Regions from separate parts of the Streptomyces gottesmaniae genome, predicted to be linked through region 1. Evidence: riboswitches for the same ligand, from Rfam matches in the RefSeq annotation. Region 1 holds a riboswitch; each other region holds the start of a gene.
What was found. Region 1 has a riboswitch for cyclic di-AMP ahead of RM704_RS14885 (M23 family metallopeptidase). Riboswitches for the same ligand answer to the same signal wherever they lie in the genome.
Positions count from the first base shown of each region.

Region 1 (3,639 bases):
CCCAGGCCCAGTTGGAGCGCGAGTGGCTGGACCGGCTCGGCACCGTCGCGGGCCGCGCCGACGAACTGTGCCGGTACGCGGTCCTGTTCGGTGACCCCAAGCTCGCCCTGACGGCTGTCGACCGGGTCCTGGAGGTGACGGCCGACGAGGTCCAGGAGATCGCCAAGGCGCGCCTGAGGCCCGACAACCGCGCGGTGCTCGTCTACGAGCCCGTCGCCGGCGACGAGGACGCCGAAGAGGAGACCGCCGCGGCCGAGGCCGCCGGAACCACCGACGAGACCGAGGAGTCGGCGAAGTGACCGAGCTCGCGACCATGGACTTCCACCCGCAGCCCCAGGCCGGAGAGGCCAGGCCCTGGGCGTTCCCGGCGCCCGAGCGCGGCACCCTGGACAACGGCATGACCGTGCTGCGCTGCCACCGCCCCGGCCAGCAGGTCGTCGCCGTCGAGGTGCTCCTCGACGCGCCCCTGGACGCCGAGCCCGCCGGCATCGAGGGCGTCGCCACCATCATGACCAGGGCCTTCTCCGAGGGCACCGACAAGCACACGGCCGAGGAGTTCGCCGCCGAGCTGGAGCGCTGCGGCGCCACCCTCGACTCGCACGCCGACCACCCCGGCGTACGCCTGTCCCTCGAAGTGCCGGTGTCGCGGCTGGAGAAGGCCCTCGGCCTGCTCGCCGACGCCCTGCGGGCCCCCGCCTTCGAGGACGGCGAGATCGAGCGGCTGGTGGCCAACCGGCTCGACGAGATCCCGCATGAGACCGCCAACCCCGGTCGCCGGGCCGCCAAGGAGCTCTCCAAGCAGCTGTTCCCGGCCACCTCCCGGATGTCGCGGCCCCGCCAGGGCACCGAGGAGACCGTCGAGGGCATCGACTCCGCGGCCGTACGCGCCTTCTACGAGCGGCACGTACGCCCCGCGACGGCCACCGCCGTGGTCGTCGGCGACCTCACGGGCGTCGACCTCGACGCGCTGCTCGGGGACACCCTGGGCGCCTGGACCGGCTCCCCGGCGGCGCCGCGCCCCGTGCCGTCGGTGAGCGCGGACGACACCGGGCGCGTGATCATCGTGGACCGCCCCGGTTCCGTGCAGACCCAGTTGCTCATCGGCCGGGTGGGCGCCGACCGGCACGACCGTGTGTGGCCGGCTCAGGTGCTCGGCACCTACTGCCTCGGCGGGACCCTCACCTCCCGCCTGGACCGCGTCCTGCGCGAGGAGAAGGGCTACACCTACGGCGTGCGGGCGTTCGGCCAGGTGCTGCGGGCCGCGCCCGACGGTTCGGGCATCGCGATGCTCGCCATCAGCGGCTCCGTCGACACCCCCAACACCGGGCCGGCGCTCGACGACCTGTGGACGGTGCTGCGCACTCTCGCCGCCGAGGGCCTGACCGACGCCGAGCGTGACGTCGCCGTGCAGAACCTCGTCGGGGTCGCCCCCCTCAAGTTCGAGACGGCCGCGGCCGTGGCGAGCACGCTGGCCGACCAGGTCGAGCAGTACCTGCCGGACGACTACCAGTCGACGCTGTACCGCCAACTCGCCGCCACCGGCACCGTGGAGGCCACCGCGGCGGCCGTGAGCGCCTTCCCGGTGGACCGTCTGGTGACCGTCCTCGTCGGGGACGCCGCGCAGATCGAGGAGCCCGTCAGGGCCCTCGGAATCGGCGAAGTCACCGTCGTCCCGGCCGAGTAGGGGCCGACCGGGCGGACGCGTGTCAGTGGGGCCCTGGTGACGGAAGAGTCACCAGGGCCCTCGTTTGTCCCTATTGATGGCGGAGGTTGCGTGTCTGACCTGTGGCGTACGCAACAAATCCTGTGATCCGTTTGTTATTTCGAAGACGGCCCACTTAGCGTCGGTCCGGCTGTTCGTCAGAAGTTCGCCGCACCCGCGGCACCGGACAGTCATCGCCGAGTCCCCGCATGGCGCGAGCCAGGGGAGCCGGGGACCCATCACAGTCCCTGGGGTGAATCGGGTGCCCTTCGCGGAGCGACGCGAAACGGGGGGTAGCCGTAGGAGACCTTCCTGCTCCGAACCCGTCAGCTAACCCGGTAGGCGAGAAGGAAGGAAAGGACCAGCCACTTCATGGCGTTCACCCGCGCCCCCGGGAAGCACCGCCGTCCCGGCCGTGTGCAGCGCACGACCACGAGGAACGTGGGCGTAGCCGCTCTCACCACCACCGGTGTCCTCGGCACTCTGGCCGGCCCCGCGCTCGCCGCGGAGGAGCCCGCCGTCGAGCAGACCGGCCTGAACCAGATCATCACCCTCGGCGACACGGTCGCGGACCAGGTCGACGCCCAGGCCGTGGCCCAGCAGCAGGCCGCCGAGGTGGCCGCCGTCAAGAAGAAGGCGCAGGAGGAGGCCAGGAAGGCCGCCGCCGAGAAGGCCGAGCAGGAACGTGCCGCCGCCAAGGAGCGCGAGGAGATCAAGGCCCGCGCCGCCCGTGCGGCCGAGCGCGAGCGCCTCAACGCCTACGTCGCCCCCATCAACGGCTCCTACATCTCCACCGGCTACAAGACCGGCGGCGCCGTCTGGTCCTCCGGCAGCCACACCGGTGTCGACTTCCACGCCGCGTCCGGCACCGCCGTCCTCGCGGTCGGCTCCGGCACCGTCGTGGAGGCGGGCTGGGGCGGCGCCTACGGCAACAACATCGTCATCAAGATGAACGACGGCACGTACACCCAGTACGGCCACCTGTCGTCCATCGGCGTCTCCGTCGGCCAGACGGTCACCCCCGGCCAGCAGATAGGCCTCTCCGGGGCGACCGGCAACGTCACCGGCGCCCACCTGCACTTCGAGGCCCGCACGACGGCCGAGTACGGCTCGGACATCGACCCCGCCGCGTACCTGCGCTCGCACGGCGTGAACGTCTGACGCGCTTCCGACGCTTCCCAGGAGGCCCCGGCTCACCGAGCCGGGGCTTTCCTCGTTGTGCGTACCTGCCGAGCAAACCTGTTGTGACGCACCTCTTGTGACGAACCTCCTGTCCAAAAAATATCCCTGGATTCCGGTCCGCCATCGGAAATTCCGGCTCGCTGCAATAGAGTCGCTGGAACACACGTCAATCATCGACGTTTCACGGGGATTAAGGCGGAGGTCGGTCATGCGTATTCCGGCGCACTCGGTATGCACGGCGATCCGTGATGACATCGTCGCGGGTGTCTACGAGCGCGGCAGCCGGCTCACCGAGGAACTGCTCGCCCGCCGTTACGGCGTCAGCCGGGTGCCCGTGCGTGAGGCGTTGCGCACGCTGGAGGCCGAGGGTTTCGTGGTGACCCGTCGGCACGCGGGCGCGTGCGTCGCCGAGCCGACCGAGCAGGAGGCCGCCGACCTGCTGGAGATGCGCATGCTGCTGGAGCCCCTGGGGGCCGCCCGCGCCGCGCAGCGCCGTACGGAGGCGCACCTGAAGGTGTTGCGGGGCCTGGTCAGGCTGGGCCAGGAGCGGGCCAGGAGGGGCAACAGCGAGGATCTGCGCTCGCTGGGCGGCTGGTTCCACGAGACGCTCGCGCAGGCCTCCGGCAGCCCCGCCCTGACCTCGACGCTCGCCCAGCTGCGGCACAAGATCGCCTGGATGTACGCGGTCGAGGCGCCGGCCGACCCCGTGGAGTCCTGGGCCGAGCACGGCGGCATCGTGGACGCGGTCGCGCGTG
Region 1 is NZ_JAVRFJ010000011.1:137,420-141,058, forward strand. Features, by position in the region: gene RM704_RS14875 (M16 family metallopeptidase) at 1-299, shown strand, start outside; gene RM704_RS14880 (M16 family metallopeptidase) at 296-1,684, shown strand; cyclic di-AMP (ydaO/yuaA leader) riboswitch at 1,888-2,061, shown strand; gene RM704_RS14885 (M23 family metallopeptidase) at 2,075-2,863, shown strand; gene RM704_RS14890 (GntR family transcriptional regulator) at 3,093-3,639, shown strand, end outside.

Region 2 (3,639 bases), on a different contig from region 1:
AGACGGCGACGTCGCCGGCCTTCGCGTCGCCCGCGTCCGTCAGGCGGTCTATCTCGTCGGCGACGAACTGGGCCTCGTCGTGCTCGGTGTCGGCGACGTAACCGGTGATCTGCGCGCCCGCGCCGGCGTTGGTCCACAGGTTCTTCGGGCGGCGGGACTCGTTGCGCTCGATGACCGCGTTGGCCGCGCTCAGGATGGTCTGCGTGGAGCGGTAGTTCTGCTCCAGCAGGATCGTGGTCGCGTTCGGGTAGTCCTCCTCGAACTGGAGGATGTTGCGGATGGTCGCACCGCGGAAGGCGTAGATCGACTGGTCCGCGTCACCCACGACGCAGAGCTCGGCCGGCGGCAGGTCCCACTCGGCAGGCGGCACGTCGACCGGGTGCTCGGAGGTGCCGACCAGCTCTCTGACCAGGGCGTACTGGGCGTGGTTGGTGTCCTGGTACTCATCGACGAGGACATGGCGGAAGCGACGGCGGTAGTGCTCGGCGACGTCCGGGAAGGCGCGCAGCAGATTGACCGTCGTCATGATCAGGTCGTCGAAGTCCAGTGCGTTCGCCTCGCGGAGGCGGGACTGGTAGAGCGCGTAGGCCTGGGCGAGGGTCTTCTCGAAGCCGTCGGCGGCCTGGGCGGCGAAGTCCTCCTCGTCGATCAGCTCGTTCTTCAGGTTCGAGATCTTGGCGCTGAAGGACTTGGGCGGGAAGCGCTTCGGGTCGAGGTCCAGATCACGGCAGACGAGCGCCATCAGCCGCTTGCTGTCGGCGGCGTCGTAGATCGAGAAGGAGGACGTGAAGCCGAGCTTCTTCGACTCGCGCCGCAGGATCCGGACGCAGGCGCTGTGGAAGGTCATGACCCACATCGCGTTCGCGCGCGGACCGACGAGCTGCTCGACGCGCTCCTTCATCTCACCGGCGGCCTTGTTGGTGAAGGTGATCGCGAGGATCTGGCCCGGGTGGACCTGCCGCTCACCGAGCAGGTGGGCGATGCGGTGGGTGAGCACCCGGGTCTTGCCGGAGCCGGCACCGGCGACGATGAGCAGGGGGGACCCGGCATGCACGACGGCCGCGCGCTGGTTCTCGTTCAGCCCGTCCAGGAGGGCCGCCGCGTCGAGGGCCGGGCGGGGGGCGCCGCCCCGGTAGTAGGCGTCCCGGTCCGGTGGTACGTCGAACTTCCCGCCGAACAGATCGTCCGGAAGCGGCTCCGGTACGTGATCGTCCTCGGGCGGCGGCGGGGGCTCCTCCGCGTGGCCACGGGGGGCCTGGAGGTCCGCCAGGAAGCTGTCGTCAAAGAGGCTGCTCATCGCTCTCCGAGTCTAGGCGCCCCCACTGACAGCCAGGGGCCGCCCCGGGAAGTCCGCACGCACCACTCATCGCGCACACCTCACGACGGTGAGCGATCGAGCGTACCGCCCATCGCGCGGAAGAGGCTAAGGTCACGAAAACGTATCGGGCATATCGAACATCAACCTTCACACGGGCCACACGAGTTGGCTAGCTTCTTCTCTTGGGCCGTACGACACAACCGGCGAACGTCGCCGGGCCGCACGGCCTCCGCCGAGTCCGGCACGCCTCTCCTGGGCGCCGGAGCCGGGGACCCACCGACCTCTGGGGTGAATCGACCCGACGCCGCACGCGGCACGGGCCGTAGGGCAAACCTTCCGAAGCTTGCGCCCGAACCCGACAGCTAACCCGGTAGGCGGACAACGGAAGGAGACGCCGCACCATGGCGCCGCACCGCAAGCCGCGTCCGACCGGCCGGACGCGCGCGGGCATACGCACCCCCGCTCTCGCCACGGCCGCCCTGACCTCCGTGGCTCTGCTCTCCCAGACGGCCACCGCCGCACCCTCCGCCGACGACAGGCCGAGCCTGGAGGAGGTCGAGAAGAAGGTCGACGACCTCTACCGTCAGGCAGGGTCGGCGACCGAGAACTACAACGCGGCCAAGGAGAGGACGACCAAGCAGAAGAAGAAGGTCGACACCCTCCTCGACGACGTCGCCCAGCGCACGGAGAAGCTGAACGAGGCGCGGGAGGAGCTGGGCTCGTTCGCGGCGGCCCAGTACCGCACCGGCGCGGCCACCCCCGACCAGGCCTCACTGCTCCTGGCGGACAACCCGCAGGACTACTTCGACCAGAACCAGCTGATGGACCGGTTGACGGACCGTCAGAAGGTGGCCGTCGACGCGTACGTCACCGAGCAGGCCGACGCGGCGGAGCAGCGCCGGACGGCGAGCGACAGCCTCGAGAAGCTCACCGAGTCGCAGAACGCCCTCAAGACCAGCAAGGCCAAGGTCCAGGCGAAGCTCGCCGAGGCCCGCGAACTGCTCTCCACCCTCACCGCCGCGGAGAAGGCCCGGCTCGCCGCGATCGAACAGCGCGAGCAGGAGGAGGCCGACCGCAAGGCGGAGGAGCTCGCGCGGCAGCAGGCGGCACAGGCGAGCCCGGAGACGCAGAGCACCCAGGAGGCCCAGGAGGCCCAGGGAGGGACCGCCACCGGCACGGAGACGTCGCCGGGCACCACCGGGACCACAGCCCCGGTCGAGGACTCCACGTACGCCTCGAAGGCCACCAAGGCCCTCGCCTTCGCCCGCGCGCAGATCGGCAAGCCGTATGTCTGGGGCGCCACCGGCCCCGGCTCGTACGACTGCTCCGGCCTCACCCAGGCCGCCTGGAAGGCCGCCGGGGTCGACCTCCCGCGCACCACCTACGACCAGGTCGAGGCGGGCACCACCGTCTCCCTGGCCGACGCCAAGCCGGGCGACCTCGTCTTCTTCTACGACAACATCGGCCACGTCGGCCTCTACATCGGCAACGGCATGATGATCCACGCTCCCAAGCCGGGCACGTACGTCCGCGAGGAGTCGATCTTCTACGACGGGGAGTCCTCGATCCACAGCGTGGTGCGGCCCGCGTAACTCGGGGGCAGCGGGCGCCGGTCCACACGGTCGGCGCCGTCCCGGGAGTCCCGGCTCAGCCATCCCCTCGCCATCGCGGACAGGACGGACTCACACGGACGGATCCCTTCAGGTCCAGAGCACCGCGATGAAGACGTTCGCGGTGGTCAGCGCGCCCACCAGGGCGAAGAGCGGCTTCTCCACCGTCTCCTCGTCGCGTTTCACGTAGACCAGGCCGAGGATCACGATCAGCAGGGCGAGCTTGACGCCGATCTTGATGTTGTCGACGGGCTGGTCGTCCGCCTGGTTGAGGCCGACGAGGAGGACACCGGTGACGAGCATGGCGAGGGCGCCGTGCAGCATGGCGGGGACGAAGCGGGCGGTGCCCTGGCCCATGGCCTTCATCTGGGTGAGGAAACCACCCAGGAGGGAGGCGATGCCGATGATGTGGAGGGCGACGAGGATGTGGATGAGTACGTCCATGCGCGGAGCCTAATGAGGCACCCGAGGGCCGTAGGGCACCGGGTGCGGGTGGGACGGGACGGGCGAACGACCCCCTGATGATCTTGCATATATGCGCTCCATAGCACCGCGCCCCCTCCGCCCGGTCCGAAATCGCCGCATCGGTCATCGCACAGCGTGAAGTCGGCGACGCCAGGCGAGGATCTCGGTCACATACGGTCACCTCACAGTCGGTGCACGCCACTTCCGTACAACGCGTTACCGAGCCATCACAGCCAGGTTTAGCGT
Region 2 is NZ_JAVRFJ010000021.1:90,732-94,370, forward strand. Features, by position in the region: gene pcrA (DNA helicase PcrA) at 1-1,297, opposite strand, end outside; cyclic di-AMP (ydaO/yuaA leader) riboswitch at 1,553-1,710, shown strand; gene RM704_RS23815 (C40 family peptidase) at 1,720-2,910, shown strand; gene RM704_RS23820 (hypothetical protein) at 3,019-3,372, opposite strand.
Region 2: it holds a riboswitch for cyclic di-AMP, as region 1 does, so the genes downstream of both, RM704_RS23815 (C40 family peptidase) here and RM704_RS14885 (M23 family metallopeptidase) in region 1, are expected to answer to the same signal.

Region 3 (3,639 bases), on a different contig from region 1:
CTCTCCAACAACCCCGACAAGGCCCTGCAGCTGCGCGACCTCGGCGTGGGCGTCCGCGACCGCGTCCCCACGGGCGTCTTCACCACCGCCCACAACGTCCGCTACCTCCGCGCCAAGGTCCTCCAGACCCAGCACACCCTCCCCCTGCACGAGCTGACGGGCGGTCTGACGGGCCTCTCGGCGGGCTGAGCCCGGCCGCCTGCCCGCCCCCTGCCGCGCCGGCCCTCCCGCCCCCGCTGCGCCCGCCCTCCCACACGTCCTCCGACGGGGCCTAGCCCACTCGGCCCCACCGACTAGCCCCGCCGCCCACCGCCGGAAACCCTGTACCCGTGGGGCAGCGAGAGGGCGCGGAGGACATGCGGGAGCCGGGCGGGCGCCGGTTCCCGTCCGCCCGTACGCTCGCCCGCGCCCTTCCCGTGCTGCTGATCGCCATCGGGCTCTTCTACGATCACTTCACCCCGCGCGAGTTCACCGCGATCCCCTTCTTCACTGCCGCGCCCCTGGTGACGGCCCCGCTCTTCACGCTGTACGGCACGGTGATCGTCGGCGCCGTGTCGGTGGCCGGCATCAGCGCCGTACGCGTCTATGACGTCGACTCCGGCCACGAGGACGCGATCACCGAGATCGTCACGGTCGCCACCGTCGCCGTACTGGCCGTCCTGATCAACCGCCTCGTGCGCCGCAGCGACGCCCGGCTCGCCACGGCCCGGGAGATCGCCGAGGCCGCGCAGCGGGCCGTACTGCCGGTGCCGCAGGAGTGGATCGGCGGGCTGGAGATCGCCGCGCGGTACGAGGCCGCGCAGGCCGGGGCGTCGATCGGCGGCGATCTGTACGCGGTGCAGGACTCACCCCACGGCGTACGGCTGATCGTCGGCGACGTACGCGGCAAGGGGCTGGGGGCGGTGTCGGCGGTGGCGGTGCTGATCGGGGCGTTCCGGGAGGCGGCCGAGCAGGAGGCGACGCTCGAAGCGGTGGTCCAGCGACTGGAACGGGCGCTGGACCGGGAGGCCACGCGGCGGGAGGCCACGCGACGGGACGCGGCGGTGGAGTTCGAGGGGTTCGTGACGGCCGTGCTCGCCGAGTTCCCGCACGGCGCGGGCCGCGCCCGGATCGTCAACCGGGGCCACCCCTCCCCCCTGATGCTGCACGCCGACGGGACCCTGTGCACGTTGGACGCCCCGCAGCCCGCGCTGCCGCTCGGCATGGACGACCTGGGCACCTGGCCCGACCGCGCGGAGGAGACCGGGTTCCCGCCCGGAGCCACGCTGCTCTTCTACACCGACGGCCTCTCCGAGGCGCGGGACGCGCACGGCGTCTTCTACGACCCGGCCGCACGCCTCGCCGGCCGTGTCTTCACCGCCCCGCGCGCCCTGCTGACGACGCTCGCGGAGGAGGTGCGCCGACACGCGGGCGACCGCACCACGGACGACATGGCCCTCCTGGCGGTCCGCCGTCCCTGAGGTGCCGAGGTCACCGAACACCAGGCCGCCGAACGGCGGTGTCACCGAGCGTGTCCGTCCCACCGTCCTCCGTATAACAACTGACGTCACGTCAGGGCGACTGTTACTCGTGAGTCAAGGTCAACTCGCCCGTTTTCGGCCCCTCATGACCCGTAAAGTCCAGCGGGAAAGCCGGAACGATCATTAAGAACAGCTTGGAATGGAGTACTGGCGTCTATTAACGTTCGATAACGCAGCGCGGTCGTCCCAGCCGTCACAAGAGACGGCTCCGTGCTCACGCGTCGAATCCCGCAAGGGAACCGGGGAACCACCACCCTGGGGTGAATCGCACGCAAACCGCCGTGGCAGTCCGCACGACCGGTTTACGCGCGTAGGAGACCTTCCTGCTCCGAACCCGTCAGCTAACCCGGTAGGCGAAAAGGAAGGAAGGAGTACGCCTACGTGGCGTCGAACCGGTCCGCGACCGAAGCCCCGTTCGTGCCGACCCAACGCGACGGCGAGAGCCAGACGTTCGGCTACGGCAGCTACAACAGCGACAACGAGGGCCCCTGGCAGGAGTGGAACCCCAGCGAGGACACCCTGCGCCCCGTTCGCGGTCGGCACCGCGTCGCCAAGAAGAGCGGCGTACTCGCCCGTAACGGACTTGCCCGTAGCTCCACGGTGCTCGGCGTCGGTGTCATAGCCGCCGTCAGCGGTGCCGGGATGGCCAGCGCGCAGTCCGGCAAGGCCCCGGTCTCCATATCGATGCCCGACATGCCGAACGTCGGCTCGGTCTTCGAGGACGAGGCCGACGAGCCGGAGCCCGAGGTCTCCAAGACCCCGCTCAGCAGCGCCGGTCTGACCGCCGCCGAGACCGAACAGGGCACCGCGGACGCCGGCGAGGCGCTGCGCGCCCGCATCATGGCGCAGGCCGAGTCCCAGCAGGACGCCTTCGACAAGGCCGCCGCCGAGGCCGCGCAGACCGCCGCCGCGGACAAGGCCGCCGAGCAGGCCGCCCAGGAGAAGAAGGAAGCCGAGGCCAAGGAGGCCGCCGCCAAGAAGAAGGCGGAGGAGGAGGCCGCGGAGAAGAAGGAAGCCGAGCGCCTCGCCGCCCTGGCCAAGCAGTTCGCTCTCCCCACCTCCTCGTACACCCTCACCTCCACCTTCGGTCAGGCCGGCCCGTACTGGTCCTCCGGCTACCACACCGGCCTCGACTTCGCGGCCCCCACCGGCACCCTCATCAAGGCCGTCCACAGCGGCACCATCACGCAGGCCGGCTACGAGGGCTCCTACGGCTACAAGACCGTCCTCACCCTCGATGACGGCACCGAGATCTGGTACGCCCACCAGTCCTCCATCGGTGTCAGCGTCGGCCAGAAGGTCGCCACCGGGGACGTCATCGGCCGCGTCGGCGCCACCGGCAACGTGACCGGCGCCCACCTCCACATGGAGGTCCACCCCGGCGGCTCCAGCAGCGGCATCGACCCGGCGGCCTGGCTCCGCAGCAAGGGCCTCACCCCGTAGTCCGTCGCCACCTAAGACAGAACCAGCGACGCCGCGTCCGCCCTCGGGCCCACGCGGCGTTCGTCTTGTTCTCCCGGAGAAGGGACGGCAGGCATGGCGAAGAGCGCACTTCTGGTGATGGACGTCCAACGGGACGTCGTGGCCATCGCCGACGACGGTTCCGGATATCTGCCGCGCCTGCGCGGGGCGATCGACGGAGCCCGGGCCGCCGACATTCCCGTGATCTACGTGGTGATGGGGTTACGGCCGGGCGATCCGCGGGTCAGCCCGCGCAACAAGGTGATGGCGAACGTCCTGCGGGCCGGCCTGTTCACCGAGGGCGAGCCCGGCACCGAGATCCACGACGACGTCGCGCCCCGGCAGGGCGAGGTCGTGGTCACCAAGAGACGGGGGAGCGCGTTCTCGGGCAGCGACCTCGACCTGGTGCTCAGGGCCCGCGACATCGACAGCCTCGTTCTCACCGGCATCGCCACCAGCGCCGTGGTGCTGTCCACCCTGTGGCACGCCATCGACCTGGACTTCGGCCTCACCGTCCTGGCGGACGCCTGCCTCGACACCGACCCCGAGGTCCACGCGATGCTCACCGAGAGGCTGTTCCCGCAGTGGGCCGAGGTCCTCACCGTCGAGGACTGGCTCGGGGCCATCGCGCCACGCTAGCGCGCGCCGTGCCGGTGGC
Region 3 is NZ_JAVRFJ010000022.1:130,296-133,934, forward strand. Features, by position in the region: gene RM704_RS24645 (GTP cyclohydrolase II) at 1-189, shown strand, start outside; gene RM704_RS24650 (PP2C family protein-serine/threonine phosphatase) at 357-1,460, shown strand; cyclic di-AMP (ydaO/yuaA leader) riboswitch at 1,730-1,891, shown strand; gene RM704_RS24655 (M23 family metallopeptidase) at 1,902-2,963, shown strand; gene RM704_RS24660 (cysteine hydrolase family protein) at 3,057-3,620, shown strand.
Region 3: it holds a riboswitch for cyclic di-AMP, as region 1 does, so the genes downstream of both, RM704_RS24655 (M23 family metallopeptidase) here and RM704_RS14885 (M23 family metallopeptidase) in region 1, are expected to answer to the same signal.

Region 4 (3,639 bases), on a different contig from region 1:
CCCGAATCGGTGAGGAGTGGTGATACCCATCTGACCAAATCGGCCGGAGGGAATCGTCAGACTCGGGACTCAACTCCACGTACTGCTACGGGATGACATGGCGACCCGTCAGGGATGACATGACGGGGCGGCACCTCCCCACAGCCCATGGAGGCGACGCCGACGGGCGGGATCGCGCCCCCTAGGGGACGCCGACGCTCACTCCTGGAGGGCGGCGGGGTCCGGGGCTCGCGTCAGAGGGCCGGCCTCAGAGGGCTGACCTAAGGGGGCCGGCCTAAGCGGGGCTCGACTCAGGGGGCACCCGGCGCCGGGTGATCAACCGGCGCGGTGCACCACGGCGTCGCACAGCTCCACCAGCGCCGCCTTCGCGTCGCACTCGGGGAGGGGGGCCAGCACGGCGCGGGCCTCCTCCGCGTACCGGATGGTGTCGCGGCGGGCCTGCTCCAGGGCGGGGTGGACGCGGAGCCGGGCCAGGGCCTCGGCGTGGCGGGCGTCGTCGGTGAGGTCGGAGTCGAGCAGCTCGCACAGGGCGATGTCGTCCGCCAGCCCCAGCCGGCCCGCCCGCTCGCGCAGCCGCAGCACCGGCATGGTCGGCACGCCCTCGCGGAGGTCCGTGCCGGGGGTCTTGCCCGACTCGTGCGAGTCGGAGGCGATGTCGAGGACGTCGTCGGCGAGTTGGAAGGCGACACCGAGCCGCTCCCCGTACTGGGTCAGCACGTCGACCACGGTCTCGTCGGCCCCGGCCATCAGTGCGCCGAGCCGTCCGGCGACCGCGACCAGCGACCCGGTCTTGCCGCCCAGCACGTCGAGGTAGTGCTCGATGGGGTCGCGTCCGTCGCGCGGCCCGGCGGTCTCCAGGATCTGTCCGGTGACCAGCCGTTCGAAGGCCTCGGCCTGGATGCGGACGGCGTCGGGGCCGAGGTCGGCGAGGACGTGGGAGGCGCGGGCGAAGAGGAAGTCGCCGGTGAGGACGGCGAGCGAGTTGTCCCAGCGGGCGTTGGCACTCGGCACGCCCCGGCGCACCTCGGCCTCGTCCATCACGTCGTCGTGGTACAGCGTGGCCAGATGGGTCAGCTCGACCACGACCGCCGAGGGCACGACACCCGGCGCGTACGGGTCCCCGAACTGCGCCGCGAGCATCACCAGCAGCGGACGGAACCGCTTCCCGCCCGCGCGCAGCAGATGCTGGGCGGCCTCCTGGATGAAGGGGACCTCGCTCTTGGTCGCCTCCAGCAGACCCTCTTCGACGGCCGCCATTCCGGCCTGGACATCGGCTTCGAGAGCCTGGTCCCGCGCGCTCAGCCCAAATGGCTCGACGACGGTCACGAGGGTTCTCCTGTCTGCTGACGTCTACTGACGGTCACACGGTCACACGGTCGGTCTGGGTCGCTCTCACGGTCGATGACACAGTTTGTCGATCTGTCGCTGCCATCACCCGAGTCAGCGTATCCGGTCACCTTTCGATCACCACGAGCGCCCACGGGTCGACGCGCGTACGGCACCCGCGCGAGACCCGCCCCGGGTCCCCGCTCCGCCGCCGGAGAAGCCGGAGACCCCCGGAGGTCCCCGGTACACCACCGAAGGCGTCCCTAAACCCCCGGTCCGAGTTGACCGATTTGCCGTAAAGCGAGCACTTCACCCGACTCCTCCCGTGAGTTGAGTCACCCGCCCAGCCTGGGGCAACCTTCCGGCGCCGGGCGGACTTTCCCTTTGCGGTAGGCAAGTTGACCCAGGAACACGCATCGGCAATTGCCGCCGAATCACACCAAAGTCAAGGTCAACTAGACCTACCGGCCAAACCGGGACTTGTTCCGATCGTGTGCTCTCGCATACGTTCACACCCCGTCCGGACGGACCGCCGAATCCTGCCGCCGCCCGGACCCCCACCCATTGACCACTCATCCACGCACGGCAGGAGCGGGGGACCCAGGTAAGCGCCGGTCCGGCATTTCCCCCATCGGACCGGCTCGGGGTGAAGCCACGCGCAGTACGCCCGGCGGACGCGGCACGCACAGCGACCGCCCGGGCGACGCACGTGGCCGGGCATCTCCAGCCCGAACCCGACAGCTCACCTCGCAGGCGACGGAGAGGAACTTGCCATGCCCGCACGAGGCAAACACCGCCGTCCCAGAAGCAACGCGTTCACCCGTGGCGTGCTCGCCGCCGGAACGGGCGGGGCCGCCCTGGCCCTCCCGCTCACGGTCGCCACGACCGCGAGCGCCGCCACCCCGGCCCAGGCCGCCGGCTCCGTCCAGTCGGCCGCGCAGTCCGCGCCGGCGGCCGCGCAGACCAAGTCCACGACCTACACCGTGGTCTCCGGCGACACGCTCTCCTCCATCGCCCGGGAGCACCGCACCAAGGGCGGCTGGCAACGGCTCTACAAGGACAACCGCGCGGCCGTCGGCGACAACCCGGCCCTGATCCGTCCGGGCCTGAAGCTGAAGGTGAACGGGACGAAGGCGGCCACGGCGAAGAAGTCGTCGACGGCCTCGCAGACCTCCACGGCCACGCAGGCGTCGGTCAAGACGTACGCGAACAACCTCGACGGCTGGATCCGCGAGTCGCTGGACATCATGGCGCAAAAGGGAATCCCCGGGACATACAACGGGATCCACCGCAACATCATGCGTGAGTCCTCGGGCAACCCGCTGGCGATCAACAACTGGGACTCCAACGCGGCAGCGGGCACCCCGTCGAAGGGCCTCCTCCAGGTCATCGACCCGACCTTCGCCGCGTACCACGTGTCCGGCACCCCGTACGACCCGTACGACCCGGTCGCGAACATCACGGCGGCCTGCAACTACGCCGCCGACCGGTACGGCTCGATCGACAACGTGTTCGGCGCCTACTGAGCCCCACCCACTCCGCACTCGTTCCCCTGGGCCGGCGGGCCCAGGGGAACGTTTGTTCAGTGGAACAGCCGGTCCAGCACGACCGCGATCCCGTCGTCCTCGTTGGAGAGGGTCACCTCGTCGGCCACGGCCTTGAGTTCGGGGTGGGCGTTGGCCATGGCGACGCCGTGCGCGGCCCAGTCGAACATCGGGATGTCGTTGGGCATGTCACCGAAGGCGATGGTCTCGTCCGGGGACAGACCGAGATGGTCGGCGGCCAGCGCGAGACCCGTCGCCTTGGTGATGCCGCATGGCTGGAGTTCGACGGTGCCGGGCCCCGACATGGTGACCGTCGCCAGCGAACCGACCGCCATCCGCGCCGCCGAGGCCAACTCGTCGTCCGACAGATAGGGATGGCGCAGCAGCACCTTGCTGATCGGCTCGCACCACAGGTCGTCCCGGCGCGGCACCCGCACCGCGGGCAGCGTGGGGTGCGGCATGAGGTAGCCGGGCTCGATCAGGGTGAGGCCGTCGACGCCGTCCTGGTCGACCGCCGCGTACACCTGACCGACCTCCGCCTCGATCTTGCCGAGCGCGGTCTCGGCGAGTTCCCTGTCCAGGGTGACCGACCAGAGCAGCCGGTCCGCGCCGGGGTCGTACAACTGCGCGCCCTGTCCGCACACCGCGAGCCCCCTGCTGCCGAGGTCGTCGAAGAGGGGGCGCACTCTCGGTGCCGGCCGTCCCGTCACCACGAGGTGCTGGGCCCCGGCCTCCGTGGCCCGCGCCAGCGCGGCGAGGGACCGGTCGG
Region 4 is NZ_JAVRFJ010000064.1:1,535-5,173, forward strand. Features, by position in the region: gene RM704_RS42440 (polyprenyl synthetase family protein) at 316-1,326, opposite strand; cyclic di-AMP (ydaO/yuaA leader) riboswitch at 1,886-2,097, shown strand; gene RM704_RS42445 (LysM peptidoglycan-binding domain-containing protein) at 2,100-2,852, shown strand; gene RM704_RS42450 (Cof-type HAD-IIB family hydrolase) at 2,909-3,639, opposite strand, start outside.
Region 4: it holds a riboswitch for cyclic di-AMP, as region 1 does, so the genes downstream of both, RM704_RS42445 (LysM peptidoglycan-binding domain-containing protein) here and RM704_RS14885 (M23 family metallopeptidase) in region 1, are expected to answer to the same signal.